One region of the Rouxiella sp. T17 genome, then DNA from elsewhere that is predicted to be linked to it. Evidence: predicted binding sites of a transcription regulator. Region 1 holds the regulator's gene; each other region holds the start of a gene.
What was found. The regulator Fur, encoded in region 1, represses iron uptake genes when iron is present. The targets are predictions, from matches to a motif close to ATAATAATGAGAACNACTATCAA.
Positions count from the first base shown of each region.

Region 2: a site for Fur is predicted at 5,868-5,890, ahead of fepD (Fe(3+)-siderophore ABC transporter permease). Genes of this name have one in related genera too.
Region 3: a site for Fur is predicted at 4,998-5,020, ahead of exbB (tol-pal system-associated acyl-CoA thioesterase). Genes of this name have one in related genera too.

Region 1 is NZ_JAWUEA010000035.1:315,826-326,265, reverse strand. It holds gene kdpD (two-component system sensor histidine kinase KdpD) at 1-1,183, shown strand, start outside; gene kdpE (two-component system response regulator KdpE) at 1,234-1,914, shown strand; gene SC206_RS14905 (PadR family transcriptional regulator) at 1,930-2,727, opposite strand; gene pgm (phosphoglucomutase (alpha-D-glucose-1,6-bisphosphate-dependent)) at 2,929-4,572, opposite strand; gene seqA (replication initiation negative regulator SeqA) at 4,596-5,159, opposite strand; gene ybfF (esterase) at 5,352-6,131, shown strand; gene ybfE (LexA regulated protein) at 6,443-6,739, shown strand; gene fldA (flavodoxin FldA) at 7,041-7,568, shown strand; gene fur (ferric iron uptake transcriptional regulator) at 7,848-8,294, shown strand; gene glnS (glutamine--tRNA ligase) at 8,480-10,150, opposite strand; gene nagE (N-acetylglucosamine-specific PTS transporter subunit IIBC) at 10,321-10,440, opposite strand, start outside.
Region 2 is NZ_JAWUEA010000003.1:7,222-17,661, forward strand. It holds gene SC206_RS00350 (enterobactin synthase subunit F) at 1-2,835, shown strand, start outside; gene SC206_RS00355 (ABC transporter ATP-binding protein) at 2,941-3,750, opposite strand; gene fepG (iron-enterobactin ABC transporter permease) at 3,750-4,781, opposite strand; gene fepD (Fe(3+)-siderophore ABC transporter permease) at 4,778-5,749, opposite strand; gene entS (enterobactin transporter EntS) at 6,011-7,306, shown strand; gene fepB (Fe2+-enterobactin ABC transporter substrate-binding protein) at 7,313-8,278, opposite strand; gene SC206_RS00380 (isochorismate synthase) at 8,410-9,639, shown strand; gene SC206_RS00385 ((2,3-dihydroxybenzoyl)adenylate synthase) at 9,753-10,440, shown strand, end outside.
Region 3 is NZ_JAWUEA010000026.1:166,513-176,952, forward strand. It holds gene ftsP (cell division protein FtsP) at 1-654, shown strand, start outside; gene dkgA (2,5-didehydrogluconate reductase DkgA) at 744-1,577, opposite strand; gene SC206_RS07405 (AraC family transcriptional regulator) at 1,877-2,806, shown strand; gene SC206_RS07410 (DedA family protein) at 2,822-3,484, opposite strand; gene metC (cystathionine beta-lyase) at 3,663-4,850, opposite strand; gene exbB (tol-pal system-associated acyl-CoA thioesterase) at 5,158-6,108, shown strand; gene exbD (TonB system transport protein ExbD) at 6,116-6,547, shown strand; gene alkB (DNA oxidative demethylase AlkB) at 6,708-7,361, shown strand; gene SC206_RS07435 (cold-shock protein) at 7,514-7,993, shown strand; gene SC206_RS07440 (Csu type fimbrial protein) at 8,085-9,095, opposite strand; gene SC206_RS07445 (fimbria/pilus outer membrane usher protein) at 9,095-10,440, opposite strand, start outside.

The DNA.
Region 1 (10,440 bases):
CGAAAAGCGGGCGCAGCAACTTTATGAGATGTCGAAAAGTTTGAGTCAGGCCGTAACGCCCGACGCCGTCGCGCAAACTAGCCGCCATTTTATCTCGGCGACGTTAAACGCCAAGACGGCGGTATTGTTGCCGCAAAAGGAGCTGCATGAGACGCAAAGCCGGCTCGATTTCTCGCAAAACGAGAGTGATAACGGCCAGACGATTGCTGTCGATCCGGCCATCGCGCGCTGGAGTTTTGATAAACAGTCGCCCGCCGGTGCTGGCACAGATACCTTGCCCGGCGTGCCCTATCAGCTTTTGCCGCTGGTCGCCTCGGGCAAAACGCTCGGCCTGCTGGCGGTGGAACCCGCGACGCTGCGCCAACTGCTGGTGCCCGAACAGCAACGCCTGCTGCAAACCTTTACCGTGCTTATCGCCAACGCCCTCGAACGTCTCGAGCTGGCGGCGCGGGCCGAAAGCGCACGGCTTGAAACCGAACGCGAACAGCTGCGTAATTCGCTGCTCGCCGCCCTTTCCCACGATCTGCGCACGCCGCTAACCGTGCTGTTTGGGCAGGCCGAAATCCTGACGCTGGATCTCGCCAGCGAAGGCTCGCCTTTCGCGCCACAGGCCAACCAAATTCGCCAACAGGTGTTAAGCACCACGCGGCTGGTGAATAATCTGCTGGATATGGCGCGCATTCAGTCCGGCGGTTTTAATCTGCGTAAAGAGTGGCAGTCGCTGGAGGAGATTATCGGCAGCGCGCTGCGCATGCTCGAGCCGCTGCTTTCTGGTCATCACATCACCGTCGATTTGCCCTCAGAGTTGCTGCTGGTCAACTGCGACGCCAGCCTGATCGAAAGGGTGTTTATTAATCTGCTGGAAAACGCCGACAAATATGCGGGCAGATCCGCCGATATTCGCCTCAGCGCGCGTGCTCACGGCGATTGGCTCGAGGTTAAGGTGGCCGATAACGGACCCGGAATTGCGGCGGGCGGCGAAAAGCAGATTTTCGAAAAATTCGCGCGCGGAAATAAAGAGTCGGCGATTCCGGGCGTTGGCTTGGGGTTGGCGATTTGTCATGCCATTATAGCGGTGCACGGCGGGAAAATTTTTGCCGAGAACTTGCCGCAGGGCGGCGCGCAGTTCAGCTTCACGCTTCCGCTGGAAAAACCGCCCGCGCTGGAATCCGAAGACGTTTAACGCGTACAGTTTATCAAAGAGATGACCTTGATAATTAAACCAGGAGCACTGTGACCATCCACGTTCTGATTGTCGAAGATGAAAAAGAGATCCGGCGCTTTGTGCGAACCGCGCTGGAGGGGGAAGGTGTTAAGGTTTTTGAAAGCGAAACCCTGCAACGTGGACTGATTGAAGCCGGAACCCGCAAGCCGGATCTGGTGATTCTCGATCTCGGCCTGCCGGACGGTGATGGACTGGATTACATTCGCGACCTGCGCCATTGGAGCAGTATCCCGATTATCGTGCTGTCGGCGCGCACTGACGAGGCGGACAAAATTGCCGCGCTGGATGCCGGTGCGGATGACTTTTTGACTAAACCTTTCGGCGTGGGCGAGCTGCTGGCGCGGGTGCGCGTGTCGCTGCGTCGCCATGCCAGCGGACAACAGGAGAGCCCGCTGGTCAGTTTCGCCGACGTGACGGTCGACCTGATTAATCGGCGCGTTCAACGTGCGGGCGAAGACCTGCACCTCACGCCGATTGAATTTCGCCTGCTGGCCGAACTGCTCGCCAACAGCGGTAAAGTTATCACGCAACGCCAGCTGTTAAGCCACGTGTGGGGCCCAAACTACGTGGAACACAGCCACTATTTGCGTATTTATATGGGGCATTTGCGGCAGAAGCTCGAGCAGGATGCGACACGTCCGCGTCATTTACTGACCGAAACCGGCATCGGCTACCGTTTTATGCCCTGAGCTTTCGGCTCGCCGTTATTCGGCTTTTGGCTCTTGTACTGGCGCTGCTGCCGTGCTGGTATCCGTTGTCTTGGTCGCTGCAGCTTTAATAGAAGAGTTGGCGGCCATTTCAGCGTCGATGGCGGCAAATTCGGCCTCGATAATTTCTACGGCTTTCAACAACGTACCGTTAACGCGGGTCACCTGTTCAGGGCTGAGATCGTCGCGCATAAAATTGCTGCGCAGCACGTGACGCAGGCGATGCATGCTCTCTTTGATGCCTTCGGCAAGGTTTCCAGCGTGTTGCTGACGCTTTTCGCGCTTCGCCAGACGGGCAAAAATCGCGTTTAATACTTCCTGATGTTTTGCCAGCTCTTCCTGTCCCGCGGCGGTCAACTGATAGCTTTTACGCCCTTTATCACCCACCAGCGGTTCCAGCAGTTCCTGTTCTTCGAGCAGCGTCAGGGTCGGATAAATCACGCCCGGGCTTGGCACATACAGGCCTGACGAGGCTTCTTCAATCGCCTTGATCAGCTCATAGCCGTGACTCGGTTTTTTCGCTACCAGAGCCAGCAGCACCAGACGCAGATCGCCGTGTTCGAACAGGCGCTTCATCTTGTCACCACGACCGCCGCCGCGATGCGGACGTCTTTCTCCTCGACCTTCGCCGCGATCCTCGCCTCTTTCGCCCATTGGCGCATGGCGTCCACCGCGATGACGGCCTGCCATAAATTTACCGCCACGTTCTTTTCCGCCGCGATGTTTGCCCCCGTTTTCACTGCCGAAAGCTTCGCTGCCAAAACCGTCTTTATTAAATCTGTCTTTATCAAACATGGTGTCACCTTAAATAGATATATCGAAACGTTTTCGATATATCTAAATTAGATCAACTTTGCGGCGTTGGCAAGATCCATTGTGCATTTAGATATATCTTTTTTCCGCATGAGTGGACGGCAAAAATTGGGCATAAAAAAAGCGCTGTATAAACAGCGCCTTAATTAAGATTTGTGATCAGAGATGTCGATAGCAGCGAATTTACTTGGCGTCGGCCAATACTTTGCTGACGATATCCACGGCTTCTTTTTCGATCTGCTCGCGATGTTCTGCGCCAAGGAAACTTTCACAATAAATTTTGTAAGCCTCTTCGGTGCCGGACGGACGCGCAGCGAACCAGCCGTTTTTGGTCATCACTTTCAAACCGCCAATCGACGCGCCGTTGCCCGGAGCCTTGGTCAGGCGGTCGGTAATCGGGTCGCCCGCCAGCGTGTCGGCTTTGACCTGCTCTGGAGAGAGCTTGGAGAGCGCCGCTTTCTGCGCGTGCGTAGCCGGAGCCTGAATACGGTTGTAGCTCGGCGCGCCGAAACGGGCCGCCAGCTCGTCGTAATGCTGCTGCGGATTCTTGCCGGTGACGGCGGTAATTTCAGCCGCTAACAGGCAAAGAATAATGCCGTCTTTGTCGGTGGACCACGGCGTGCCGTCGAAACGCAGGAATGACGCACCCGCGCTCTCTTCGCCGCCGAAACCGAAGCTGCCGTCGAACAGGCCATCAACGAACCATTTGAAGCCCACCGGCACTTCTACCAGCTTGCGGCCCAAATCTTCAACCACGCGGTCGATCATCGCGCTGGAAACCAGCGTTTTACCGACGGCGACATCAGCCCCCCACTGTGGACGATTCTGGAACAGGTAGTTGATCGCGACCGCCAGATAGTGGTTCGGATTCATCAAACCTGCGGGTGTCACGATGCCGTGGCGATCGTAATCCGGGTCGTTGGCGAAGGCCAAATCAAACTTGTCTTTCAGCGCCAGCAGGCCGCCCATCGCAAACTCGGACGAGCAGTCCATACGGATCACGCCGTCGTGGTCGAGATGCATGAAACGGAAAGTCTGATCGACAGAATCGTTAACCAGCGTCAGGTCGAGCTTGTAATGCTCGGCAATGCGCTGCCAGTAAGCGATACCGGAGCCGCCCAAAGGATCAACGCCGAGTTTCAGGCCGGCTTTCTGAATCGCTGGCATGTCGATGATTTCGCCCAGCGCTTCGATGTAGCCCTGCACCAAATCTTGCTCGTTCAGATGCCCGCTCTGCCAGGCTTTGTCCAGCGACTGACGCTTGACGTCTTTCAGACCGTCGGCAATCAGCACGTTGGCACGCTTTTCAATGACAGAGGTCAAGTCGGTATCAGCCGGACCGCCGTTGGTCGGGTTGTATTTGATCCCGCCATCTTCCGGTGGGTTGTGCGAAGGCGTGATAACGATGCCGTCGGCCAGCGCGCTGCCCTGCTTGTTGTGCGTCAGGATCGCGTGCGAAACCGCTGGCGTCGGCGTGAAGCCGTTGTTTTCCTGCACAATAACGTCAACGCCATTGGCAGTCAGCACTTCCAGCACGGAGATAAATGCCGGTTCAGACAGCGCGTGCGTGTCTTTACCTACATAGCATGGACCCGTGGTCCCCTGCTCTTTGCGCACTTCGGCGATAGCTTGCGCGATAGCCAAAATGTGGGATTCGTTAAAGCTGTGGCGTCCGGCGCTGCCGCGATGTCCAGAAGTGCCGAATTTAACCGCGTGGGCGCTATTGGACGGATCTGGCTGCAATACATAATACTGCGACGTAAGTTGTGCAACGTTAATCAAATCGCTTTGCTGAGCAGGTTGCCCTGCGCGGGGGTTGTTGGCCACTGGCATTTCTCCCTAATGCTGAATTAAAGGGTTCCGCAAACTTTATCAATCAGTTCGACTGGGAACTGCATCAATTGCATGATGTGCTCGATCATGCCGCGTTTACGGTCCGTGTTGGTATTGGTAATGACCCAATAAGGTGTTCCTGGTACGTGCTTTGGCTTGGTGTGGATACCGTTTTGCAGCAACGTTTGCTGGTCGCCGGCAAAATAGGTACGCGTGCGGCCGGTAAGTGATTCGGTCGCTACGGCAAATTCTTTAGGATTGAGCGTATATAACGTGGTGAGGATCAGCATAAAACGGTTAACCGCTTTAGTTTGCTCGGCGTATTCGTCGGAAAGCATTAATTCACGCATGGCGCGGACGCGTTCACGAGGCGTATTGGCTGTGACGACAGGCGGGGTCGCAGAGGCTGCCGCAGGCTTTTCTTCGTGCGCAGCGCTGGCCACAACAGGCGTCGGCTGCACTTCCTGGCCGGCAGTAAATTTCAGCATCCGCCGTAAAATGTCTGATGCACTTTCACCGATATGCTGCGTGTGGCTTGCGATATAGCGGTAAAGCTCTTCATCAACCTCAATCGTTTTCATCTTTATCCAGTACTGTTTTTCTACTTAATTTATTCAAAGGATTATACAAATTAAACTGCGCAAACAAAAAGGCTAATCACCTCAATATTCAAAAAGCAGAATAAACCCTATATCCCACTCGGAAAATCTTCCGTAACTCATGATAACCTAATGAGAATCTTACCTGTAATAAATGTCTGTACGGACTCTGCCATGAAATTACATTATCGACTGCAACCCGCCGAATCGTCTGAAAATCAGACATTACCTGTACTATTAATCCACGGCCTGTTTGGCACGCTGGACAATCTCGGCATTTTGGCACGCGACCTGAAACAACAGCATAGTGTGCTTCAGGTAGATTTGCGTAATCACGGGCTTTCAGCGCGCTCGTCCGTGATGAATTATCAGGCGATGGCCGAAGATCTGCGCGACACGCTCGACGACGCCGGTATCGAAAAAGCGCTGGTGATAGGCCATTCGATGGGCGCTAAAGCCGCGATGGCATTGACCGCCGTGGCGCCAGAGCGCGTCGCCAAGCTGGTGGCGATAGATATGTCGCCCGTGGATTACCAGATTCGCCGTCACGACGAGATTTTTGCCGCGCTCAATGCCGTGACCGAGGCGGGAATTAAAGACCGCGCAGGCGCCACGCAGTTTATGCAGGCCTATCTCTATAAAGGAAAGCGGCTGGAAGATGGCGTCATTCAGTTTCTGCTGAAATCGTTCCAGCAGGGCGAATGGCGTTTTAACGTGTCCGCCTTGCAGGCCGAATATGCCAATATTATTGGTTGGCAAGAGGTGCCCGCCTGGCCGCATCCGGCGCTGTTTATTCGCGGTGAACTCTCGGATTACGTGCAGGATAGCCATCGCGACGCCATTGCACGTCAGTTCCCGCTCGCCCGTGCGCACGTTATTGCCGGAAGCGGACATTGGGTACACGCCGAAAAGCCCGACGCGGTGCTGCGCGCGATTCATCGTTTCATCGACTAAATGGTTTAACGACCCATGCTTTTTTAGCAAAAGTGGCCTGAGCGACGAATATTTACTCTCATGTGCACAAGTCTGTGCATAAAAACGGCGAATCCTAATAACTTAGCTAATATTCAAGGTAGTTAGGCGTTGTGGAGGGATATACGCTAGGGTATGATTGCGCGCTGTAATTTTGCCCCTGCGCCGAGGCCGTTTTTCTCAGGCGTTGGAGGTAAATTGGGTTAGGGTTTGTTAACCCGAAATGTGTAACCATCTCATCTGAAAGGGCTTGCGCCGTTTCCGATGTAACTTCCCTAGTTGTACCGCTACCTATGGCAAAAGAACAACTGGATCGTACGACGCTTGATCTGTTCGCAGACGATCGCCGTCCGGGACGTCCAAAAACAAATCCGCTATCTCGCGATGAACAGCTTCGGATTAACAAGCGTAATCAGCTTCGCCGTGACAAAAACAACGGTTTGCGTCGCGTAGAGCTGAAAATCAATGCCGAAGCTGTCGATGCGCTTAACAAGCTGGCGGAACAGCAAAATATCAGCCGTAGCGAGCTGATTGAACAGATGTTGCTATCTCATCTGAACAATCAGGAAAGCGCGTCTTCGCACGACTGATTCGGGCGGGTAATGCTCGTGATTACCCGCCGTTGCTCTCTTTCTGTTGCTTACCGGTTGGGTTAGTTACCTGAAAGGTAAAGCTGTCCGCCCGAAAAAATCTCGACATTGCCTTTTGACTGCTCTCCTAATTAAAAAACGCGTAACGGAACACACAAAGGCGATAACGCTTTAGCGCGTTGCCCTATAAACTATTGGGCTATGATTTTTAGGTAATAAATTCCAGGCGTCGTTGATTCACGCTGCAAACGAACACATTGACTCACCGAGTCCATTAAAGAACAAGAGGTTAGATAAGCTTATGGCAGTTGTAGGTATCTTCTTTGGTTCCGACACCGGAAACACCGAAAACATCGCAAAAATGATCCAGAAGCAGTTGGGTAAAGATGTGGCTGACATTCAGGACATCGCCAAAAGCAGTAAAGAAGATCTGGAAAAATACGATATTTTGCTGCTCGGCATCCCAACTTGGTACTACGGTGAAGCACAGTGTGACTGGGACGACTTTTTCCCGACGCTGGAAGAGATAGATTTCGAAGGTAAGCTGGTAGCCGTATTCGGCTGTGGCGATCAGGAAGACTACGCGGAATACTTCTGTGACGCGATGGGCACCGTGCGTGACATCATCGAACCTCGCGGCGCGGTGATCGTCGGTCACTGGTCAACCGAAGGTTACGGCTACGAAGCGTCGAAAGGCATGGCGGATGAGACCCATTTCATCGGTTTGGCTATCGACGAAGACCGTCAACCCGAGCTGACCAACGAACGCGTTGACGCCTGGGTTAAGCAAATTTCCGAAGAATTAAGCCTTGCCGAGATTATCGGTTAATCCCACACAAAGGCTAAGGCCCTGAAACGTTGAGGTTATTCGTTAAAGGGCCAAACTATCACTGAAATTAACAATTTAAGAGCTTCAAAATTGTAAATTTCAGCCCGATCAAGGTACACTAACTGTATCTGTTTTATCGTTCTGCCCGCATTGGGTTTAAAACCTTTGGTCTTGCTTTATACCTTCGGGTCTGCTTAAAACCTTTGGATCAGAATGATGGTTATTAACAGCCCACCGTTTTCATTAACGTGATTAGCATAGTGACAGGACTAAATCCGCATGACTGACAACAACACCGCACTGAAGAAAGCCGGCTTAAAAGTCACGCTTCCGCGTCTTAAAATCCTGGAAGTGTTGCAAGCCCCGGCAGGTCACCACGTCAGCGCGGAAGATTTGTACAAAGAACTTATCGACATGGGCGAAGAGATTGGTCTGGCCACGGTTTACCGCGTGCTTAACCAGTTTGACGATGCCGGCATTGTTACCCGCCACAACTTTGAAGGCGGCAAGTCAGTATTTGAACTGACCCAACAGCATCACCATGACCACCTTATCTGCCTCGATTGCGGTCGTGTTATTGAATTCCGCGACGAATATATCGAAGCACGTCAGCGTGAGATTGCCAAACGCCACGGCATTAAATTAACCAACCACAGCCTTTATCTTTACGGTCACTGCGAAGACGGCAACTGTCTGGAAGATGATTCTGTGCACGGCAAAGGCTAATAGCCGGCGCCAGAGCGGTTATGAAGAATAACGGCTTATGAATACAAAATGACCGCTGAAAAGCGGTTTTTTTTTGCCTGCGATCTGTCCTCTCCTTCATAACGGCAAACTTTTGCTTCGCGATAGCCAAAAAAAATGCAGCCCGCAAAGGCTGCATTTTTCATTGGGTAAATCACCAACAGGCATTACACCGCGGGCTTGCTTTCCCAGTTATCACGCAGGCCAACGGTGCGGTTAAACACCAAATGCTCGGCGCTGGAGTAAGTGCTGTCGGCGCAGAAATAACCTTCGCGCTCGAACTGCAGGCTCACACCAATTTCGGCTGAAGCCAGGCTTGGTTCAACGAAGCCTTGGGCAATTACCAGCGACTCTGGGTTGATGGTGGTTAGGAAGTCTTCGGCCTGCGCCGGATTTGCCACGCTGAACAGACGATCGTACAGGCGGAATTCGGCTGGCTTGCCTTCTGTCGCAGAAACCCAGTGGATCACGCCTTTTACCTTGCGGCCATCGGCAGGATCTTTGCTTAGCGTATCAACGTCATAGCTACAGAAGATGGTAGTAACATTGCCTTCTGCGTCTTTTTCGATGCGCTCAGCCTTGATTACGTACGCGTTACGCAGGCGAACTTCTTTGCCCAGCACCAAACGCTTGTACTGCTTGTTGGCTTCTTCGCGGAAATCGGCCTGATCAATAAAGATTTCGGCGGTAAACGGCACGTCGCGCGTCCCCATTTCCGGCTTGCTCGGATGGTTCGGCATCGACACCCACTGCACGGCGTCGCCAGCAAAGTTTTCGATAACGACTTTTACCGGGTTAATCACGGCCATCGCGCGCGGAGCGTTCTCGTTGAGATCGTCACGGATACAAGATTCCAGCGCCGCCATTTCAACGTTGTTATCCTGCTTGGTCACGCCGATACGACGGCAGAACTCGCGGATGGAACCGGCGGTGTAACCACGACGACGCAGGCCTGAAACCGTTGGCATGCGCGGGTCATCCCAGCCTTCAACGATATTCTCGGTCACCAGCAGGTTCAGCTTGCGCTTGGACATGATGGCGTATTCGAGATTCAGACGAGAGAATTCGTACTGACGCGGATGACAAGGAATGGTGATGTTATCCAATACCCAGTCATACAGACGGCGGTTGTCCTGGAACTCCAGCGTACACAGCGAGTGGGTGATCCCTTCCAGCGCATCGGAAATGCAGTGGGTGAAATCGTACATCGGATAGATGCACCACTTGGTGCCGGTCTGGTGGTGATCGGCGAACTTGATGCGATACAGCACCGGGTCACGCATCACGAAGAACGGCGATGCCATGTCGATTTTGGCGCGCAGGCAAGCGGTGCCTTCGGCAAATTCGCCGTTACGCATTTTCTCGAACAGCGCGAGGTTCTCTTCAACCGTACGGTCGCGGAACGGGCTGTTTTTACCCGGCGCGGTCAGGTTGCCACGGTATTCGCGGATTTGATCCGGCGACAGTTCGTCGACATAGGCCAGGCCTTTCTGGATCAGTTCAACCGCGTAGTGATGCAGCTGGTCGAAGTAATCGGAAGAGTAATGAACCTTTCCGCTCCATTCGAAGCCGAGCCACTGCACGTCTTTCTTGATCGACTCGACAAACTCGATGTCTTCTTTAACCGGGTTGGTGTCGTCAAAGCGCAGGTTGCATTGGCCCTGATAGTCTTGTGCGATGCCAAAGTTCAGGCAGATCGATTTTGCGTGGCCAATGTGCAAATAACCATTTGGCTCAGGGGGAAAACGGGTCACTACAGACGCGTGTTTTCCGGATGCCAGATCTTCATCGATAATCTGACGGATAAAATTTGTTGGGCGGGCTTCAGCCTCACTCATTGTTCAATTCCTCTACGCGAACGAAAGCTCGAAAGACTAACCGCATATGTTCATACAAGCTTCGCTTCGACACAACCCTTAAGTGGCAATTTTGAATTTTATAATAAAAAACGGGAAGAGATTGCGCTCTTCCCGTTCTACTTATGGCGAATTAAATAGCGAATAAAAGATTATTTCGACTGGATCTCGAACAGACGCGTTTCGCCCGCGACGACCTTCTCACCGGCCACCAGCGCCAATCCGGAGAAATCTTCCATGTTGCTCACGACAACCGGGCTAATCATTGAGCG
Region 2 (10,440 bases), on a different contig from region 1:
CTGGATTTCAACGGCATGGCGGGCGTTACTCACGAGCTGACCTCAGGTCCGGTGCGCGACCTTGAAATCGCGATGTATATCGACGAAGCGGGCCAGCTGACCGTCGATTTACTGGCCAACGCCGAACGTTATCAGCCGCAGGAACTTCAGGCGCATCTTGAACGCCTGCCGCTGCTGCTCGGCCAGTTCGCGGCTAACCCGCAGCGGTTGACGGGCGAAGCCGATATGCTGACCGCCGCCGACCGCGCGCTGATTAACCGTGTTAACGACACCGCCGCGCCTGTCGCCAACGCCACGCTGCATCAGCTGCTGGCCGAACAGGCCGAGAAAACGCCAGACCTTCCGGCGCTCTCTGACGCGCAGCATCAGTTTACCTATCGCGAAACGCGTGAACAGGTGGTGGCGCTCGCGCAGCGGCTGGTGGAACAAGGCGTGCAGCGCGGTGATATTGTTGCCGTCGCGCTGCCGCGTTCGGTATTCCTGTCGCTGGCGCTGATGGCGATTGTCGAGGTTGGCGCGGCCTATCTGCCGATGGACACCAGCTACCCTGATGATCGCCTGGCGATGATGATTGAAGACGCCTCTCCGCGATTAATTATCACCGATAACAGCCAGTTACCGCGCTTTGCCCGCAAAGGCAACGTGATGATTTACGATGCTTTACTCAGTTTGCGATCCGATCTTCCTCAGACTTTTATCCGATCTTCCTCAGACGACGCGGCTTATCTGATCTTCACTTCAGGCTCGACGGGCAGGCCAAAAGGCGTGGTCGTGGGTCATCAGGCGATCGTCAACCGCCTGCTGTGGATGCAGAATCAGTATCCGATGACGGGCGACGATGCCGTACTGCAAAAGACGCCGAGCAGCTTCGACGTCTCCGTGTGGGAATTCTTCTGGCCGCTGATGGTGGGCGCAAGATTAGTGATGGCACCGCCCGAGGCGCATCGCGACCCCGAGCAGCTGCAACAGCTGATTGCCGAGCACCGGATAACCACGATGCACTTTGTACCGTCGATGCTGGCGGCGTTCGTGGCGACGCTCGAAGAGCCGCAGGCCGTAGAACAATGTGCGACGCTGCGTCAGGTATTTTGTAGCGGCGAAGCCTTGCCCGCCGAGCTTTGCCGCCTGTGGCAACGCCGCGTTGGCGTCGCGCTGCACAACCTTTATGGCCCGACCGAAGCCGCCGTCGACGTCTCTTATCATCCGGCGTTTGGCGAGGCGCTGGCCGAGGTTAAAGGCGCGAACGTGCCGATCGGTTTACCTGTCTGGAATACTGGCCTGCGTATTCTCGATGGCAGACTGCAACCCGTGCCGCCGGGCGTCGCGGGCGATCTTTACCTGACCGGCGTGCAGCTGGCGCACGGCTATTTGGGCCGTCCAGACCTCACCGCCAGCCGATTTGTGGCCGATCCACTTGGCAATGGCGGCAGAATGTATCGCACCGGCGACGTGGCGCGCTGGCTGCCGACGGGCGCGGTGGAATATCTTGGCCGCAGCGATTTCCAGCTCAAAATTCGCGGCCAGCGCATCGAGCTGACGGACATTGACCACGCGCTGCTTTCCCTGCCGGGCGTGGCGCAGGCCGTCACTCACGCGCTAACGATTGGCAGCGCGACGCAGGATGCCACTGGCGGCGATGCCCGTCAGCTGGTGGGTTATCTGGTCGCGCAGCCTGAAACGACCTTGGATCTCGAAGGGTTACGCCGTTCGTTGAGTGATTTGCTGCCGCCGCACATGGTGCCGGTCGCGCTGGTCGAGCTGCCTATCCTGCCGCTGAGTGCCAACGGCAAGCTTGATCGCAAGGCGTTGCCGCAGCCGCAGGCCGCGCAGCAAACCCAGGGCCGCGAGCCGGAACCGGGCCTCGAAACGCAGATTGCCAAGGCTGTCGCGGGCCTGCTGTCGCGTGAGAAAGTCTATGCCGATGACGATTTCTTCGCCCTCGGCGGTCATTCGCTGCTGGCGATGCGCCTTGCCGCGCAGCTGCGCCGCGAGCTTGAGAGGCCCGTCACCGTCGGGCAGATTATGGTTGCCTCGAAAATCGAGCAGTTGGCCGCGCTGTTAGGCGAAACGCAGTCGCAGGCCGAGGCCGACAACGTGGGCTTCGAGTCCGTGCTGCCGCTGCGTAAAAGCACCGGTCCAACGCTGTTCTGCCTGCATCCGGCGTCGGGTTTCTCCTGGCAGTTCAGCGTGTTGCCGCGTTACATCGATCAGCAGTGGTCTGTGGTGGGCATTCAGTCGCCACAGCCTGAAGGCCCGCTGTCGACCAGCGAAAATATGGATCAGGTGTGCGACGCGCATCTGCAAACCGTGCTCAGCGTTCAGCCACACGGCCCGTATCATTTCATCGGGTATTCGCTCGGCGGCACGCTGGCGCAGGGTATCGCGGCGCGTTTGCAGGCGCGGGGCGAAGAGGTCGCGTTCCTCGGGCTGTTGGATACCTATCCGCCGGAGACGCAAAACTGGGACGTGATGCTCGATGACAACGTGTTGAAAGAAATCCAGCGCGAGCGCGAGCGTTTTATCGCGGTTTCGCAGGAGTCGCTCGAACCGACGCAGGACGGCGGCAGGCATTCGATGTTTGATAAAATCGAGGCTAACTACGCGGATTCGGTCAGGTTGCTTTCCAAAACTTCAACCGCGCGCTTCAAGGGCGAGGCGACGCTGTTTGTGGCGAAACGCACTTTGCAGGCCGGTATGGACGTGCAGCAAACCTGGTCGCATTACGTCGACGCGCTACAGGTTCACGAGCTGGATTGCGCCCACGTCGACATCGTTTCACCGGCGTCGTTTAAAGTATTGGGGCCGTTGATCAATCGCTTGCTTAGAACGCTCTAAGCGATGAACAGACCTGCACTTAACACTGACTGTTAAAAACTGATTTTTAAAAACAAAAAGCCCGCGTCGTGCGGGCTTTTTATTTACCTATCCGATCCAAAAAAATCAGGGCAGAAACTCGCAGTGGCCGAGCGGAATAATCAGCGGCGTGTGCGAAACAGGGCAGTCGATAATGTGACAACGCAGCCCGAATACCTGCTCGATAAGCTCGGGCGTGACAATCTCCGACGGCGCACCCTGCGCGATAATCTTGCCGTCTTTCATCGCAATTAAATGTCCGGCGTAGCGACAGGCGTGGTTCAGGTCATGCAACACCACCACCAGCGTGCGATCGTTTTGCTGATTCAGCCGACACATTAACTCCATCAAATCAATCTGATGGGCAATATCCAGCCACGTCGTGGGTTCGTCGAGCAGCAACAGCGGCGTTTGCTGCGCCAGCACCATCGCTATCCATACTCGCTGGCGCTGTCCGCCAGAAAGATTATCCACCAGCCTGTCCGCCAGCTCGAAAACGCCCGTGGCGCGCATCGCCTCGTCGACGGCCAGCGTGTCCTGCGGGCTCCAGCGGCTAAACAGATTTTGGTGCGGATAACGGCCACGCGCCACGAGATCGGCGACGCTGATGTCACCCGGCGCGGTCGAGCTTTGCGGCAGCAGCCCCAGCTGTTTAGCGACCTCTTTGGTCGGCACCTCGTTAATCATCTTGCCGTTTAACCACACCTTGCCCGCCTGAGGTTGCATCAGGCGGCTCAGGGTGCGCAGCAGGGTCGATTTTCCGCAGGCGTTCGGGCCGATAATTACTGTGACTTTGCCGTCAGGGATTTCTACCGACAAATCGCGGGCAACGACCTTCTTCTCATAGCTGAGGGTCAGATTTTCTGCCCGTAAAGGTGAAGCGTGTGGCGTGCTCATTAGCGGCGAGACTCTCGAATTAGCAACCCAATCAGATAGATGCCGCCAAGACTGACCGTCAGCACCCCCACGGGTAATTGATAGGGAAGGAAAACGCGCTGGGCGATGACGTCGGCGGCCAGCAGCAGCAGCGCGCCGGTCAGCGCGGCAAACAGCAGCGGCTGTTTCTGATTCGGACAGAGGCGGCGCGATATCTGCGGCGCAACCAGCGCAATAAAGGAGATAGGCCCCGCGACGGCGGTAGCGGCGGCGGTCAGCGACACGCCAATCAGCATCAGCAGCAGGCGCGTGCGTTCAACCGGCACCCCGAGCGCGCAGGCGGTATCGTCGCCCATTTCCAGCAAGCGCATTCGGCGGCACAGCGCCTGCGCGACAATTACGGCGAGCACGATAAGCCCGATGGCAGGCAAACTTTTCTGCCAGGTAATGCCGTTGAGCGAGCCCGCGCTCCAGAGTCCGGCGGTCAGCGCCGACTCAAGCGACGCGTTGATAATCAGCCACGTATTGCCGCCAATCAGCAAGGCGCGGATCGCGATTCCCACGATAATCAGCCTGAAAGTTTCCACGCCTTTACGCCACGCCAGCCAGTAAACCAGCAGGCCAGTCAGGATCCCGCCCGCCATCGCGCCCGCCGTAATGCTGGTAATATCGCCATTAAACAACACGATAGCCACCAGCACGCCGCTGTACGCGCCCGTGTTAAAACCAATAACGTCCGGGCTGCCGAGCGGATTGCGCATCAACGACTGAAAAATCGCGCCGCTAATGCCAAGCGCGCCGCCCAAAATCAGCGCCATCGCCACGCGCGGCAGCCGCCACTGGGTGACAATAATCCCCAGATTGGCAGGCCCTTCGCCGCGCAGCGCGTCGATAACCTGTTGAGCTGAAAGAGCAAGCGTGCCGCTGCCGAGGGCGTAAATTGCCAGCAGCGCGCAGCATAATGCCAGCACGAGGGCGGTCATCATCGGACGCGCGAGGCGAGAGGTTTTCTGCGCCGAACGACGGCGTTCGAGGGCCGGATTCATGCTCATCCTCGGGTTAATCCATTATGACGACGCACCAGCCAGATAAGCACCGGCGCGCCGATAAACGCGGTGACCACGGAGACGCGCAGCTCGCCCACCACTAAGACGCGGCCCAGCAGATCGGCGGCCAGCAGCAGGGAAGGGGTTAACACCAGCGTCCACGGCAGCAGCCAGCGCGGATTGGCGCGCGACAGGCGTTTGGCGATGTGCGGCATCATCAGCCCGACAAAACCGATCGGCCCGACGGCGGCGGTCGCGCTGCCACACAGCAGGGTAATCGCCAGCAGGCCGGTAAGCTGGGTCAGTGCGATGCGCGTGCCGAGCGCGGTTGCCAGCTCGCTGCCCATCGTCAGATTATTCAACGAACGGCTCATTAACAGCGTGATCAGGCTGGCGATAATAATGGGCCACGCCACTAAGCGAATCACGCCCATGCTGCGAATATCCAGCGTTCCGGCCTGCCAGAAACGCAGCTGGTCAAAGGCCTGCGGATTGAGCAGCGAAATGCCGGAAGTCATGCCTTCGAGCACGGCGGCCAGCGCCACGCCCGCCAGCGTTAATCTAATCGGATTGATTCGCCCACGCCCCAGCGCGCCAATCATCGCCACCAGTAACGTCGCTACCATCGCGCCCGCAAAGGCGTACCACAAATAGTGTTCAATGCCGGTGGCGCCGAAAAAGGCGATGCCCAGCACCACGGCAAATCCTGCGCCCGAGTTAATGCCGAGAATGCCCGGATCGGCCAGCGGATTGCGGGTCAGAATCTGCATCAGCGCGCCAGAGAGCCCGAGCGCGATGCCCGCCAAAATGCCCGCCAGCGTTCTTGGCAGCCGCGCGTCAAGAATAATCACGCAGTCAGCGCTGGAACATTGGCCGTTTAGGGCCGGTAAAATCGTGGATAGAGGAATGGATTTTTCGCCGACCGACAGGCTGAGCGCCACCATCACCAGCAGCAGTAAAATCGCCAGCAGCATCGCCGGGAGCTGATGAGAAAACACGGAGGATCGCGTTGACGTTTTCGTTGCACTATTTAGCGCGCTGTTGCGCATGAGCCGAGACATAGCAGCCTTAAGGTAAGCAGTTCAATCAGGAATGTTAATGATATTTATTATCGTTATCGCTCGAGTTTGTATATGGTAGCATGACTCTTTCAACTGTTGCAGTCCCTACGCGGCGGGAACCTCCTGCCAAACCGTCTGCTGCTCTCCCTGTTACTGTTGGACCCTGAATTTGCTATGGAAAAGCCGTCAATTTTACTTAATTTCAGCCTGCTGAAAACCCATCCCGCCTTCCGATCGGTATTTTGCGCCCGATTTATCTCGATTCTGGCGCTGGGTTTGCTCGGCATCGCCTTGCCGGTGCAGATTCAGGCGTTGACCGGATCGACCCTTTTAGTCGGCCTCGCCGTAACGCTCGCGGGCAGCGGCATGTTTGTCGGCCTGCTGATGGGTGGCGTGATGGCCGACCGTTACGAGCGCCGCCGACTGATTTTATTCGCGCGATCCACCTGCGGGATTGGCTTTGTCGGGCTGTGCATTAACGCCGCGATGCCTTCGCCGTCGCTGGTGGTGATTTATCTGCTCTCCGTGTGGGACGGATTCTTCGGCGCAGTCGGCGTGACGGCGTTGCTGGCTGCCCAGCCCGCGCTGGTGGGCCGCGAAAATCTGGTGCAGGCCGGGGCGTTAAGCATGTTAACCGTGCGTTTTGGCTCGATTCTTTCGCCCGCCGTCGGTGGCCTGATTATCGCCAACGGCGGCGTGGTGTGGAACTACGGGCTGGCGGCGTTCGGCACCTTGCTCACCCTGATCCCGCTGCTGCGTTTGCCGCAACTTCCGCCTCCGCCGCAGCCGCGCGAGCATCCGCTGAAATCGCTGGCGAGCGGCGTGCGTTTCCTGTTCCAGAATAAAGTCATTGGCATGGTGGCGCTGATTGGCGCGCTGTTAACCATGGCGAGCGCCGTGCGCGTGCTTTATCCGGCGCTGTCGGGGATGTGGCAGGTGAATGCGTCGCGGCTTGGGCTGATGTATGCCGCCGTGCCGCTGGGTGCAGCAATTGGCGCGTTTACCAGTGGTCGCGTGGCGAACGTTGCGCGTCCAGGCTGGATGATGCTGACCACCGCGATTGCCGCGTTTGTAGCGATCGGCCTGTTCAGCCTGATGCCGTGGTACAGCACCGCGCTGCTGTGTCTGGTGATTTTCGGCTATCTGAGCGCAATAAATTCGCTGCTGCAATACGGGCTGATTCAGCGCCTAACGCCGGATGAATATCTGGGCCGCGTCAACGGCTTATGGACCGCGCAAAACGTCACGGGTGACGCACTCGGCGCGCTGCTGCTGGGGTCGATGGGATCCATTCTGCTGCCGGTTGCCAGCTCGGCAACCTTTGGTTTTGGTGCGGCGATTATCGGGATTGTGCTGGCGTTTTCGCTGCGTGCGCTGCGCGAGGTGAGTCATCAAGCTTCTCACATCGTGAACAACAGCGGGCCGGAGACTCTCCAACCCGCTAATGCGTCAGACAAAACTCGCCCGTAAAACGGATTAGTGACCTTTAAACTGGGTTTCCAGCTGCGTCAGTACATTGCTGGCGCTGTAGTAATCCAGACGGAAAGTATCCGCGCCCAAGGCAAACACCTGCTTGTTTTGAACCGCAGGCAGGTGACTCAAAAACACATTGCCGGATAAACGCTGGGCGTCGGTTTTATCACCGGCGAACAGCAGCAGCGATTTGCCGTTCAAGCCCGCCGCCATGTTTTCACCCGCTAACTGAATGATGTCTTTGCGAATTCCCTGCGTTTGTCCACTGGCGACGTTGGCCGGAGGCTGCGCCAGCGTAAAGCCTAGCTGCTCCAAAAGCTGTCCCTGTGGCGACGCGGGCGTCCATAAGTTGGCGGCTTTACCGTCCGGACGATACACCAGCGCTGAAACCGGCTGTGGCGGCAGGTGAATACTTTGCTTCACCGCTTTTTCGCGCGCGTCAAAACGGGCGACGGTTTTGGCGGCATCCGCCTCTTTGCCCGTGGCTTCGCCCAGCTCTTCCGCCAGCGCCTGCCAGCTCTTGTCGTCGTAATTCACCACCATCACCGGCGCGACGGCAGAGAGCTGATCGTAAACTTTCAGCGCAGAATCGCCGCCCGTCGCGGCCACAATAATCAGGTCGGGCGCTTCACCCGCGATAGCTTCGGCATTCGGTTCGCCAACATATAAACGTTTCACGCCGCGCTGTTTCGCCACGTCGCCCCATTGACGGAAAAATCCCTGGTCATCGGCGATGCGCGTGTTCGGACTGGTCGCGCCGCTCGCCACTACCGGCGCATTGATGGCCAGCAACGTGCCGGTAACGGTCACGCTGGTGGAGACAATGCGCTGCGGCGGCTGCTTCAGGGTAATCACGCCGCGTGAGGTTTTAATTTCGCGTGGCCAGCCGTCCGCCGCGTGTGCCGTTAGCGAGAACAGCGCGAAAATTCCTAAAACTGCCGCTAGCGGGCGAAATACTGATGTCATCATTTTCAAACCTTAACCTCCCTCATTGACACTGTGAAACGCATCACGTACTTTAAACGCGATTAAATACAAATGATAATGATTATCATGAAAGTTATCATTATATACGTAGGAGTATACAGATGGATACTGTGATGAAAGAGCGCGACTTAGCTGGCAAGCTTGAGGCTAATCAAGGCCAGCCCGCTAACCAAAGCCAACCTGCCAGTCAGGGCGCATCGGCTGCCGAACTTTCCCCTACTTCGGGCTTTTTCTTTACTTCCGCTTATCGAAGCCTGAGCACGCAGGGTTGTTTGACCAAAGTGACCGAATCGGCTTTCGATGGCGACAAGATTAACGGCGCGTTTCAGCAGGCGGTAGCCGCGGCATTTTCCGATGCCCGCGCCGCAGGCATTAAGCATCCCGTGCTGTGTGGCGCGATCCCTTTCGACAAGCGCCAGCCTTCCGCGCTGTTTGTTCCGCAGCAGACCGCATGGTTTGAACGCGATGAGGCGATGGCGGGCGCGACGGGTAAAGAAGGGGCCTTGCCCGAGATTGCCAGCAAGACGGAGTTGCCGGATCAGCCAACCTTTATGCAGATGGTCAGCGATGCCGTGCAGGCGATGAACGACGGCAAGCTGGAAAAAGCCGTGCTGTCACGTTTGCTGGAGATAACCACGCGCGAGCCGGTAGAGCCGCAGGCGCTGATGAGCCGCATCGTTGAGCAAAACCCTAACGGTTACCATTTCCACGTACCGTTGGAAGAGGGCGCACTGATTGGTGCCAGCCCGGAATTACTGCTGCGCAAGCAGGGAAATAAGTTCTATTCGAATCCGCTGGCTGGTTCTGCCCGCCGCGAGAGCTGTCCCGAAAAAGACGGGGAAGTGAGCCGCGTGCTGCTGGATTCGGGTAAAGATTTGTACGAGCACCATATTGTGACCGAAGGCATGCGTCAGGTGCTGGCGAGCCGTAGCCGTTCGCTGGATATTCCGGCCTCGCCCGAGCTGCTGAGCACGCCAACGCTGTGGCATCTTTCAACGCCGATTAACGGCGAAGTGCTGGATTCGCAGGAAAACGCGCTGTCGCTGGCCTGCCTGCTGCACCCGACGCCCGCGCTGTGCGGCTCGCCGACCTTAGCGGCGCGCGAATTGATCGACCAGCTCGAGCCTTTCGATCGCGGCCTGTTTGGCGGCATCGTCGGCTGGTGTGACGATCGCGGCAACGGCGAGTGGGTGGTCACTATCCGCTGCGGCACCGTCAAAGGCGATCAAGTACGCCTGTTTGCCGGCGCAGGAATTGTGCCCGACTCCTCTCCGGAATCCGAATGGCGCGAAACCGGCGTAAAACTCACCACCATGCTGCGCGCTTTTGGTTTAGCAAAATAACCGGTTTAGCAAACGATCGATTGAGAAAAACAGCCGGTTTAGAAAAAAGCTAGATTCAGCAAAACGGTTTTAGAACAGACGGTTTTAAAAAAGACTAAGCAGAGATAAGAACAATGAGCATTGCTTTTACCCCCTGGCCGGAAGATTTCGCCAAAAAATACCGCGAGCGCGGCTACTGGATAGACCAGCCGCTGACCGACATTCTGACTCGCCAAGCTAATAACGACAGCGTGGCGATGATTGACGCCGCCGGCAGCCTGACCTATCGCCAGCTTAACGAGCAGTCAAATCAGCTGGCGGGCGCGCTGCGTCGCCGTGGCTTGAATGCGGGCGACACCGCTGTCGTGCAGCTTGGCAACGTTAACGAATTCTACGTGGTGTTCTTCGCGCTGCTGAAAATCGGCGTCGTGCCGGTTAACGCGCTATTCAGCCATCAGCGCACCGAGCTGAACGCCTACGCCAGCCAGATTAAACCGGCGCTGCTGATTGCCGACCGCGATCATCCGCTGATTGGCAACGACAGCTTCCTCGACGGGTTCCTGAACGAGCACGCTTCACTGCGCCTCGTCGTTTTACGCAACGCCGCCGAAGGCCAGCTTTCACTTGCCGCGCTGATTAACGAAGCGCAGGACGACTTTACCGCCGCGCCGACGCCAGCCGATCAGGTCGCGTTCTTCCAGCTTTCGGGTGGCAGCACCGGCACGCCGAAACTTATTCCGCGTACTCACAACGACTATTATTACAGTATCCGCGTCAGTGTTGACGTCTGCCGTTTTGATAGCGAAACCCGTTACCTGTGCG
Region 3 (10,440 bases), on a different contig from region 1:
TCCGATCAGGGCTTCCTGCCGACGCCGGTTAGCGTACAGCGCTTGTCGTTGGCGCCGGGCGAGCGTCGCGAAGTGCTGGTCGACATGACGCAGGGCGATGAAGTCTCGATTTCGGCGGGTGAAGCGGCCGGGATCATGGATCGCCTACGCGGCCTGTTCCAGCCGTCGAGCATGCTGGTGTCAACCGTGGTGCTGACCATCAAGCCAACCGGCCTGCTGCCGCTGGTCACCGACAATCTGCCGATGCGTTTGCTCGCCGACCAGCTCATTGCGGGCAACGTGGTGCGCAGCCGCGAATTCCGCCTGGGCGACAATCAGCCGGGCATTAATGGCGCGGTGTTTGATCCGTCGCGAACCGACGTGCAGGCGATGCAGGGAACCTGGGAGCGCTGGACGGTGCATGCAGATTTGCCGCAGCCTTTCCACGTGCAGGGCGTGACCTTCATGGTGAAATCGGTGAACGGCGCGTCGCCGCTGGTTGAGGATGCCGGCTTTAAAGATACCGTGTGGGTCGATGGCGAGGTGGAATTACTGGTTTATCTTAATCAGCCTTCTTACGATCACTTCCCGTTCTTCTTCTATAGCCAGACGCTCGAACTTGCCGATCGCGGCACGATGGGGCAGATGGTGATTCAGCCTTCGGCAGGGTCGTAATAGTTTTTTGCCCCCACCCACGCGGTGGGGGCATCAAAACGTCTTCTTAAAAAAGTCTTATAAAAACGTCTAACTCAAGACAACCCGTCTTATTTAAACGCGTTGGCATCGTCCGGATCCGGACCCAAACGGGTGCCCGTGTCCAGCTTGGTAAACGCCGACAGCTCTTCTTTATCCAGCTTAAAGTCAAAAACGTTGAAATTTTCGTGGATACGTTTTGGCGTGACCGATTTTGGAATCACAATCAATCCGTTATCCAGGTGCCAGCGGATCACAATCTGCGCCGGCGTTTTGTCATATTTTTTGGCGAGCTTTTCAATCAGGGGCTGATCGAACAGGCCGTCGCCGCCCTGAGCCAGCGGGCTCCAGGATTCGGTGGCAATGCGATGCGTTGCATTCCACGCGTGCAGCTGGCGCTGCGGCAGCGAAGGATGCAGCTCAATCTGGTTAACGGTCGGCGCGACGCCGGTTTCGTCAATGAGACGTTGCAGATGCGGGATCTGGAAATTACACACACCGACACTTTTCGCCAAACCCTGCTCTTTCAGCTTCAGCAGCTGTTTCCAGGATTCAACATAGTTGCCTTCAGCGGGCAGCGGCCAGTGGATCAGATAGAGATCGACATAATCCAGTTTCAGCTTTTCAAGACTCTCTTCCAGCGCCTTTTGCGCGTAGAGCTGCTGGTCGTTCCACAGTTTGGTGGTGATGAAAATATCTTCTCGGGCAACGCTGGTTTCCTGAAGTGCTTTCCCTACGCCTTCCTCATTTTTGTACGCGGCGGCGGTATCGATGTGACGATAGCCTGCGTTAAGCGCGGTGCCGACGGCGTGAGTCGCTTCGTCGTTGGTGGCTTTCCACACGCCCAGACCCAGTTGAGGAATACGCGTGTCGTCGTGAAGCTTGATGATGGATTGCGATGACATAAATTTCTCCTGTTGAGGAAATGCGTAATCCACGCATTTATTGCCTGATTGGCTAAGTCTAGTAAATGAATAGTCATTTCGCAGAGTTTGCTAATGATTCATTTTCAGCGATTTATCTCAAAAAGTGTTGTTTACGTGTTGGCTAACCACTCTGGCAGGATTGCGCGAACTTTTTAATGCTCATTCCTGTTAAAACCTTGCCTGTTCCTGCAAGCCGCTGTCTGTTTCTGCAAGATTCTGTAGAAAAACGGCATTGTGTGGCAGAATTATTACCGGATCGTTTTAATCGGGGAAGCGTGATGCAAGATGTTGAAAGCCTGTGTGCCGAATTGGCCAAAAAAGTAGAGCGCCTGACTGAAGGTTCGCTAAAGTTTCAATCCAGCGTGCCGCAGGCGACGTTGATGTGTTACTCCAGCTATCACGCCCGCCAGCCGGTTATCTATAACCCGAGCGTGACCATCGTTTTTCAGGGCAGCAAGGTCGGCTTTCTCGGCAATAAAACCTTTTCCTACGATCCCAAAAATTACCTGATGCTGACCGTGCCGTTGCCGTTTGAATGCGAGACCTTTGGCACGCCCGAAAGGCCGGTGACCGGCGTCTCTATTCGTATCGAAACCGGGATGTTGCAGGATTTGCTGGTGGAGATGGGCGACGAAGGTTTTCCGCATCAGCCGGACAATTCGTCGGGCATTACTTCGGGCGTGCTGGATGAGGATATTCTCTGCGCCAGCGAACGTTTGCTCGACGTGATGGACAAACCGCTGCGCGCAAAAGTGCTGGGTCCGCAGATTATTCGCGAGATTTTGTTCTTTATTCTGACCAGTGAAAACGGCGGGGCGTTGCAGGCGCTGGTGAATCGTCACACTCATTTTAGCCAGATAGCCAAGGCGCTGCGCAAGATAGAAAATCACTACGCGCAGCCGCTCAGCGTGGAGCAGCTCGCCAGCGATGTGAACATGAGCGTTTCGGCGTTCCACCATAATTTCAAGGCGGTCACCAGCACCTCGCCGTTGCAGTATCTTAAAAATTATCGATTGCACAAGGCGCGGGCGATGATGGTTTATGACAGCGTCAAGGCCAGCAGCGCGGCGCTTAACGTCGGTTACGAAAGCGCCTCGCAGTTTAGTCGCGAATTCAAACGCTACTTTGGCGTCACGCCGAGCGAAGAGATCGCTCGCATGCGCGAGAGCAATGCTCTGCCCCTCACCGAAACGGTTTTTGGCGCTTAATACCCTTCAATAAATTTATGAGAGGGCTTTCCGGCGGTTTTTCCAGACCACGAGCAGCGCGCCGACAAGGCCAGTGACCAGCAGCAGCGCGGGCAGAATCATCAGGCCCGCCATGACTTTATCTTCATGACGCTGCACCAGCGGAATCTGGCAGATGGCATAACCCATGCCGACAATTACCCCAACCCACAGAACCGCGCTCAGCCAGTTAAACAGCTGGAAGCGGGCGTTATCGAGACCTGAAATTCCGGCAATCGTAGGTAAAAGCGTGCGCACAAAGGCGAGGAAACGCCCGACCAGCAGCGCGGTGAGGCCGTGTTTGTCGAACAAGTCGTGGGCGCGTTGGTGATATTGCGCGGGGAGATGTAATAACCAGCCTTTCACCAGCTTGGTGTGTCCGAGCCAGCGACCCTGCAAATAACTCAGCCAGCAGCCCAGACTCGAGGCGACCACCAGAATAATCAGCGTCGGAATAAGGCTCATCACGCCTTTGGCAACCAGCGCGCCGGTGAGCAGCAGCAGACTGTCGCCCGGCAAAAACGAGGCAGGAAGCAGGCCATTTTCGAGGAAAAGGGTAGTAAACAGCACGGCATAGACGACCCACAACACGTTCGGGTTGGCGAGTACGCTAAAATCATGCTGCCAAAGTGCATCAAGAATCTGAGTTAAAACAGCCATAAGCTTTCCTGTTGGGTTACTTCAAAATCGTGAAAAGTCGGCAAAAGCCAACGTCACGTAAAAGGAAAATCGTGCTATCAATCTTTATTAGTATTTAACTTATTATGGTTAAGAACCGCCCATAATCCTATCAGATAAGTAAGGTTATGGGCGGTTTGTCGCAAGGATTTTATTAAGTTTAGGCGATGCGCGCGAAAGCCGCCTCGAGATCGGCGATCAGGTCGTCGCAGTGCTCCAGCCCAATGTGCAAACGCACCAGCGTGCCGGTGAAATCGACGGTTTCTCCGGGGCGAATCGCCTGAATTTCTTCCGGCTGATTCGCCAGCACCAGCGATTCGAAACCGCCCCAAGAATAGGCCATGCCGAAGTGTTCGAAGTGATCGAGATACGCGGAAAGTTCGCTGTCGTTCAGACGCTTATTAAGGATAAAAGAGAACAGGCCGCAGCTGCCGGTAAAATCGCGTTTCCAGAACTCGTGTCCCTGACTGCCCGGCAGAGCAGGGTGATTGACCCGCGCCACCTCGGGCCGCGTTGCTAGCCACTCGGCCACGCGCAGGCTGCTTTCGGCGTGCTGCTTGAGGCGAATTCCCATGGTGCGCAGCCCGCGGCTGGCAACATAGGCGGTATCGGCGTCGACCATTTGGCCCATCAGATAAGACTGTTCGCGCAGCTGCTCCCAGCAGCGGGCGTTTGAAACCGCCGTGCCGAGCATCGCATCGGAATGACCGACGATATATTTGGTGCCCGCCTGAATTGAAATATCGATATCAAACTCCAGCGCCTTGAACAGAATCCCCGCCGCCCAAGTGTTGTCGATCATGATAATCACCTCCGGCGACACGGCGCGTACGGCTTTCACCATTGCTGGAATATCAGGGACTTCCATAGTGATCGAGCCCGGCGATTCCAGAAACACCACGCGGGTATTTGGCTGGACCAGCTCGGCGATATCCGCGCCAATAGAGGCAGGGTAATACGTGGTGCTGACGCCCAGACGGGTCAGCACTTTGCTGCAAAAATCCTGCGTGGGTTCGTAGGAAGAGCTGGCCATCAGCACGTGATCGCCGGTTTCGATAAACGCCAAAATAGCGTTGCTGACCGCCGCCGCGCCGCACGGATAGAGCGCGCAGCCCGCGCCGCCTTCCAGCTCGACCATCGCCTCCTGCAATGAAAAATGGGTCAGCGTGCCGCGACGGCCATAAAACAGCTCGCCGTTGGCGCGATTGGCGGTGGCAAACTTTTTGTCGGCCACGGTGTCGAACACCAGCGAAGAGGCGCGCTGAATCACCGCGTTAACAGAACCCTGAGTAAACTTTTTATCTCTGCCTGCGCTTACCAACGCAGTTTCAATCTTCCTGGATGTCATAAGACCGCTTCACCTTGTATTTCCGCCATTCCGGCGCTTTTTCCTACGTTAACATGCCTCTTCGGCAGGGTCATTTCTTTGCCAAGGTGTGTGAAAATTTTTCATTTAATGATTAACCCTGTTTTTTCATGCCAATACGTAATGTAAATAATAATGAGAACTACTATCAATTATGGCTTTTATTTTGTTATCATTTGCCGCTATTAAACTATTCAATCCTTTTGATCATGGCTGGAGGCGCTACGTGCAAACGTGTCGCATTAAGATGAACAAAGTGGTGTCATTTTTGACGGACGTAAAACAGATGATGAGTACGCGTAAAAGTGGTACAGCGAAAATCGGTACGGTAATGACTTCACTGGTGCTGATTGCTGGATTAAGCGGCAGCGCCTTTGCAGCGCCTTCTTCGAACGCAGCCAACGTGGTAACGCCGACGACCGAAACCTCGGCACCTGCGCCAACCGACGCGAGCGCGACGCCTGTGCTGCAAAGCACCAACGGCGCGGCTTCCTCTGCCGATCCTCAGGGTCCAATCATTCCAAAAGATCTCTCGGTGCTGGGCATGTATCAACACGCCGACATCGTGGTTAAAATTGTCATGATCGGCTTGCTGTTGGCCTCTGTCGTGACCTGGACCCTGCTGTTTAGCAAGGGCACCGAAATTATTACCGGCCGTCGTCGTCTGCGTCGCGAGCTGGCTTCGCTGCTGCCGATGCGTTCACTTAAAGAAGCGCTGGACGAGTCTGAAAACTTCTCTGCCAACAGCATCAGCAGCCAGATGCTGCGCGATGCCGAAAACGAGCTTGAGCTCTCCGCGGGTTCTACCGACAACGGCGGCATTAAAGATCGTACCGGTTTCCGTCTTGAGCGCCGCGTTAGCGCAGCGGGTCGTCATATCGGTCGGGGTAACGGGATTTTGGCGACAATCGGTGCAATTTCGCCGTTTGTAGGCCTGTTCGGTACTGTTTGGGGCATCATGAACAGCTTCATCGGCATTGCACAAACGCAAACCACCAACCTTGCCGTCGTCGCACCGGGTATCGCAGAAGCGCTGCTGGCAACGGCGGTCGGTCTGGTTGCGGCGATCCCGGCGGTCGTTATCTACAACATTTTTGCTCGTACCATTGCGTCTTATCGTCATCAGGTTGGCGACGTTGCAGCACAGATTCTGCTGTTGCAAGGCCGTGACCTTGATTTGGCGGCCAGTGCCGAAGAGGCACCGCGCGCGCAGGCGGGTCATCAGTTACGCGTAGGGTAAGGCAATCATGGCAATTCGTTTGAACGACGACCTCGATGAAAGCGGCGAAATGCATGACATTAACGTCACGCCTTTCATCGACGTTATGCTGGTGCTGTTGATCATCTTTATGGTTGCCGCGCCGCTGGCGACGGTAGACGTGCGGGTTAACCTGCCAGCGTCTACCGCCCAGTCTCAGCCTCGCCCGCCAAAGCCGGTGTTCCTGTCGGTCAAAGCGGACAACCAGATGTTTATTGGCGATCAGGCAATTACGCCTGATAACCTTGGCGCGCTGCTCGACCAGCGCACCAGCGGCGACAAGCAGACCACTATTTTCTTCCGTGCCGACAAGTCGGTGGATTACGCGACCATCATGAGCGTAATGGATAAACTGCGTGCAGCGGGTTATCTGAAAGTAGGGCTGGTGGGCGAAGAGAAGAACGGCGCTGCGGCGCAGTAAACCTTCTTTCTTCCTTTCTACGCGCTTAAGTTTCGCACTAAAATAGAAGGCCCGAGCCACGCAGGTGACTCGGGCCTTCTGCTTTTAACGATCTCCGCCTCGCCGCCGCCTTTGCCAAGGACTGTTATACTTAAGGCTGAACATTCTGGCAGGAGGAAGCATGAATCTGGACCTTTTCGCGCACCCCGATTTTCACCCGAGCTGGCGTGAAGACCTGTGCCCGGGCGCGGTGGTGCTGCGCGGCGCGGCGCTGGCCGACGAGCGGGAGTTGCTCAAAGCCATCAACAGGATTGCGATTAAAGCGCCGTTTCAGTATCGCGCGACGCCGGGCGGCTATGCGATGTCGGTGGCGATGACCAACTGCGGCGAGCTGGGCTGGATAACCGATCGACAGGGTTATCGTTATCAAACTACCTCGCCCGAGACTCGAAAACCGTGGCCGCCGATGCCGGACCTGTTCCACACGCTCGCCGTTCGCGCGGCAAAAGAGGCGGGCTTCGACGATTTCGAGCCTGACGCCTGCCTGATAAATCGCTATCAGCCGGGCGCGAAGATGTCGCTGCATCAGGATAAAGACGAAGAAGATTTCGGCCAGCCGATCGTGTCGATCTCGTTGGGATTGCCCGCGGTATTTCAGTTTGGCGGACTTGAACGTAGCGACCAGACTCAGCGCGTTAACCTGACTCACGGCGACATTGTGGTCTGGGGCGGGCCCGCGAGGCTGCGTTATCACGGAATTTTGCCGCTAAAAACGGGCGAGCATCCGCTAACGGGCCAGTATCGCTTTAATCTGACCTTTCGCAAGGCGCATTAACCGCGAGCATTGATGAGTCGCTGCGTAAAGCACAGGACTTCCCGCGCGTTGTGCATTAAACTAGGCGGCTTCACTGTTTCCCTCCCCGATTTCAAAAAAACGTAGCGGGTAAAACAGGCATTTTTGAACGAATTTATTAGGTGGTAAGAGCGATGAACGGTGTAATCACAACCTGGTTTGAAGATAAAGGTTTTGGCTTTATCAAAGATGAAAACGGCGATAACCGTTATTTCCATGTGATTAAAGTCGCCAATCCTGATCTTATCAAGAAAGATGCCGTGGTGACCTTTGAGCCGACGACCAACACCAAAGGTCTGTCAGCCTTTGCCGTGAAAGTCGAACCTGAGAGCAAGCATATTTTCATCGCCGGTGAGCGTATCAAAATCACCAGCATCAAGTCGTTCCTGGCTTTCAACGAAGAAGTGCCTGCAGAGACTAAAATTGATAAAGAGAACGCCGTTCTCTCTGTTGGCCTGCTGATGAATCGCATCAAGCCGAAAGATGAAGAAGTGAAAGCGACCACGCGTACCGTGAAAAAACTGCTGATCACTACCTTCCAGAATTCGACCTACGTCTTCACCGAAGATGAGATTGACGTCGACGCGACGGTTAAAATCCTTAAATCGCTGTAATCTGCTTTCAAGCCGTCGACACCTTCCCGCCGACGGCTCAATTTCTTTCTCTTCTTGCCTTTCTTCCAGCTTATCTTCTTGAATCTCTAGTTTAATAAGTCACGGTAACCGTCACGGTATCGCTATAGGTTCCGGCGGGCACGTTTGCCTGCGTGGTATTAACCTGCGCCGTATACCCTACCGCCTGCGAATTGCCGTTGCCCGTCGCCCCCTGATCGTTGGTCGGTGACCAGACGGTCGCATCCGCCTTGAGTATCTGATATTGCAGATAATATGTGGTGCCGTTAATCAGCGACGACATCTGTCGATAATTGCCAACCAACGGATTGCTGCTGGTCATTTTGATGGTGTAAGCCGCGCTTTGGGTGCAGCGCACGCTCAGGCTGTTGCTGGTAACTGGCGTAGTAAAGTTGCTCGGGAACGGATTGGAGCCGAAGCTGACGTTGGGCGCGCTGTCGAGGTAGCAAAAATTGGTGACCACCAGCGTTACGGGAATGGTGGTGGTGGCGGTTTGGTCAGTGTAAGAACAGAGCCCCAAAATGCCGATAAAGCAGACGTGTGACGCCCAGCTCAGGTTAAGCGTGTCATTGTAAGTACCGGCGGGAACGTTAGCCAAGGTCGTTTTAACATACAGCGGCAGCGTACCGTTGGTGCCGGTGAACAGGCCAAGCAGGCCGAGCAGCGAGGTCTGGGTGTAAGTATACGAACCGCCGATAGGCACGGTATTCGCGCAGCCGGAATCTATGCACAGCGTGTAAGGCACATAACCCGCCGGGATCGCGCCGTTGGCGGCGGCAAAGAGTCGGGGCGTGGTGCCCGTGCCGTTGGTGCTGGAAGAAAGCGTAACGCGAATCGTATTGGTTGCCAGCAGCGCCAACGCGCCGCCCGTACAGCGATAACCGGTGTTGGCGGTCACCAGCTGCTGCGTGCCGTTGACGGTAAACGAGCTCTGCGTGCCGAAGCTTGCACTGCCGGTCGCCGCGCCGGTGCCGTTGGTACAGTCGGCCAGCGCGGTGCCCATTCCCGCGAGGCTCAACAGCAGCATGATTGCGGCACGCCGTCCGGCATTTAGTCCGGCACGCAGTCCGGTAATAGGTTTCATTATTTATCTCCTTGTGGCGCGCTCGCGTTCGGGCGACAGACCAGCGGGCCGACCTGCTCGATGCTGTGATTTTCAGGATTCAGGTCGAAGGCGAGGCGGCAGGACGATTTGTCCTCAAGCTGCACGGTAATCATGTTGTGAACCTGCAAGTTGGTGAAATAGACCAACCCTTCATAGCCGACCACGGCAACCTGATGGCTGTTCTCTTCCGTCACCAGCGAGCCGAGTTTGATTGGCTGACCGCTGGCGTCGTTAAGACGAATGGTCGCCGACATCACTTTTTTCACCGGGAAATCGACCACCACGCCGCTGCCTTCGCGTACGGAAACGCGTTTCGAGACGTCTGGCGCAATCACGTCGGCGGGCAGGGGCAGGGTGTCGATATCAAATTTCGCCGGATAGAACGAGCTGACGTTCGGCACCAGCAGATGCCCGCGTCGGTCGGTATCGCCGATTTTCTGGTTTTCATACAGCACCGGCACGCCGCTATAATTTTCAGTATTGACCACCACGAAGGCGTCGTTAATCTTGTCGGAAATAAAGAAATCGTTGTCGATAAACACCACCGATCCGCTGACATCCGCCCAGTTGGTGTATTCGCCTTTCGGCCCGTAAACCCCGCCCTGCAACGTTGCGTAGTGGGTTTTCCACGTCACGTCGGCCTGCTGATAAGCATTGTTGCCGGTGGAATAGGCCAGATCCCAACCCACGCCGCCGTCCGTTGGCACCGATTTGCTGGCACCAATCTGCTGCTGATAATTGCCCTGATTGTCTCGCTGACTGCCGATATTAAGATTGGCGCCGAAGTCCAGCGGGATAATAAATTGCAGCTGCGCGCTGTAACCCGTTTCGCCCAGCGTTTTGTTGGCTGATAAAAACATGCTGCTTTGCCCCCACAGCGAGCGGCTGTAGGAGAGGTTCAGCAGTCGGGTGTGACTCTCATCGGCGGCTTCGACGTCAAAATAACCGATGCCCACCGTGCCGTTTGACGCGCCAAAAGGTGAGGCGCTGAAGGTGGCCTGATCGGCGCGGCGGCTCAGACGCGAATTATTGGAGTAGGAGGTAATATCCTGATAACCGTCGGTGCGCGAGGAGCGCTGCACCGCGACGCTGTAGCGGGTGGAGTAATAAGAGTAACCGACCACGTACTGCGAGCCGTTGGTGCGTTTATCTTCAATCGAATAACCGCCGAAATCATTGTAGGCCGCGCTGTTGGTCAGCGTCTGGGTCAGGCTGTCGGTGCCGTAATAAGCCGTGCCGACCACCCGATGATCGGCGCGACTCTGGCTGCCCGCGAGGCTCAATGTGCCAAGCCGCCAGACCGCGATGTCCGCGCCCACGCCGC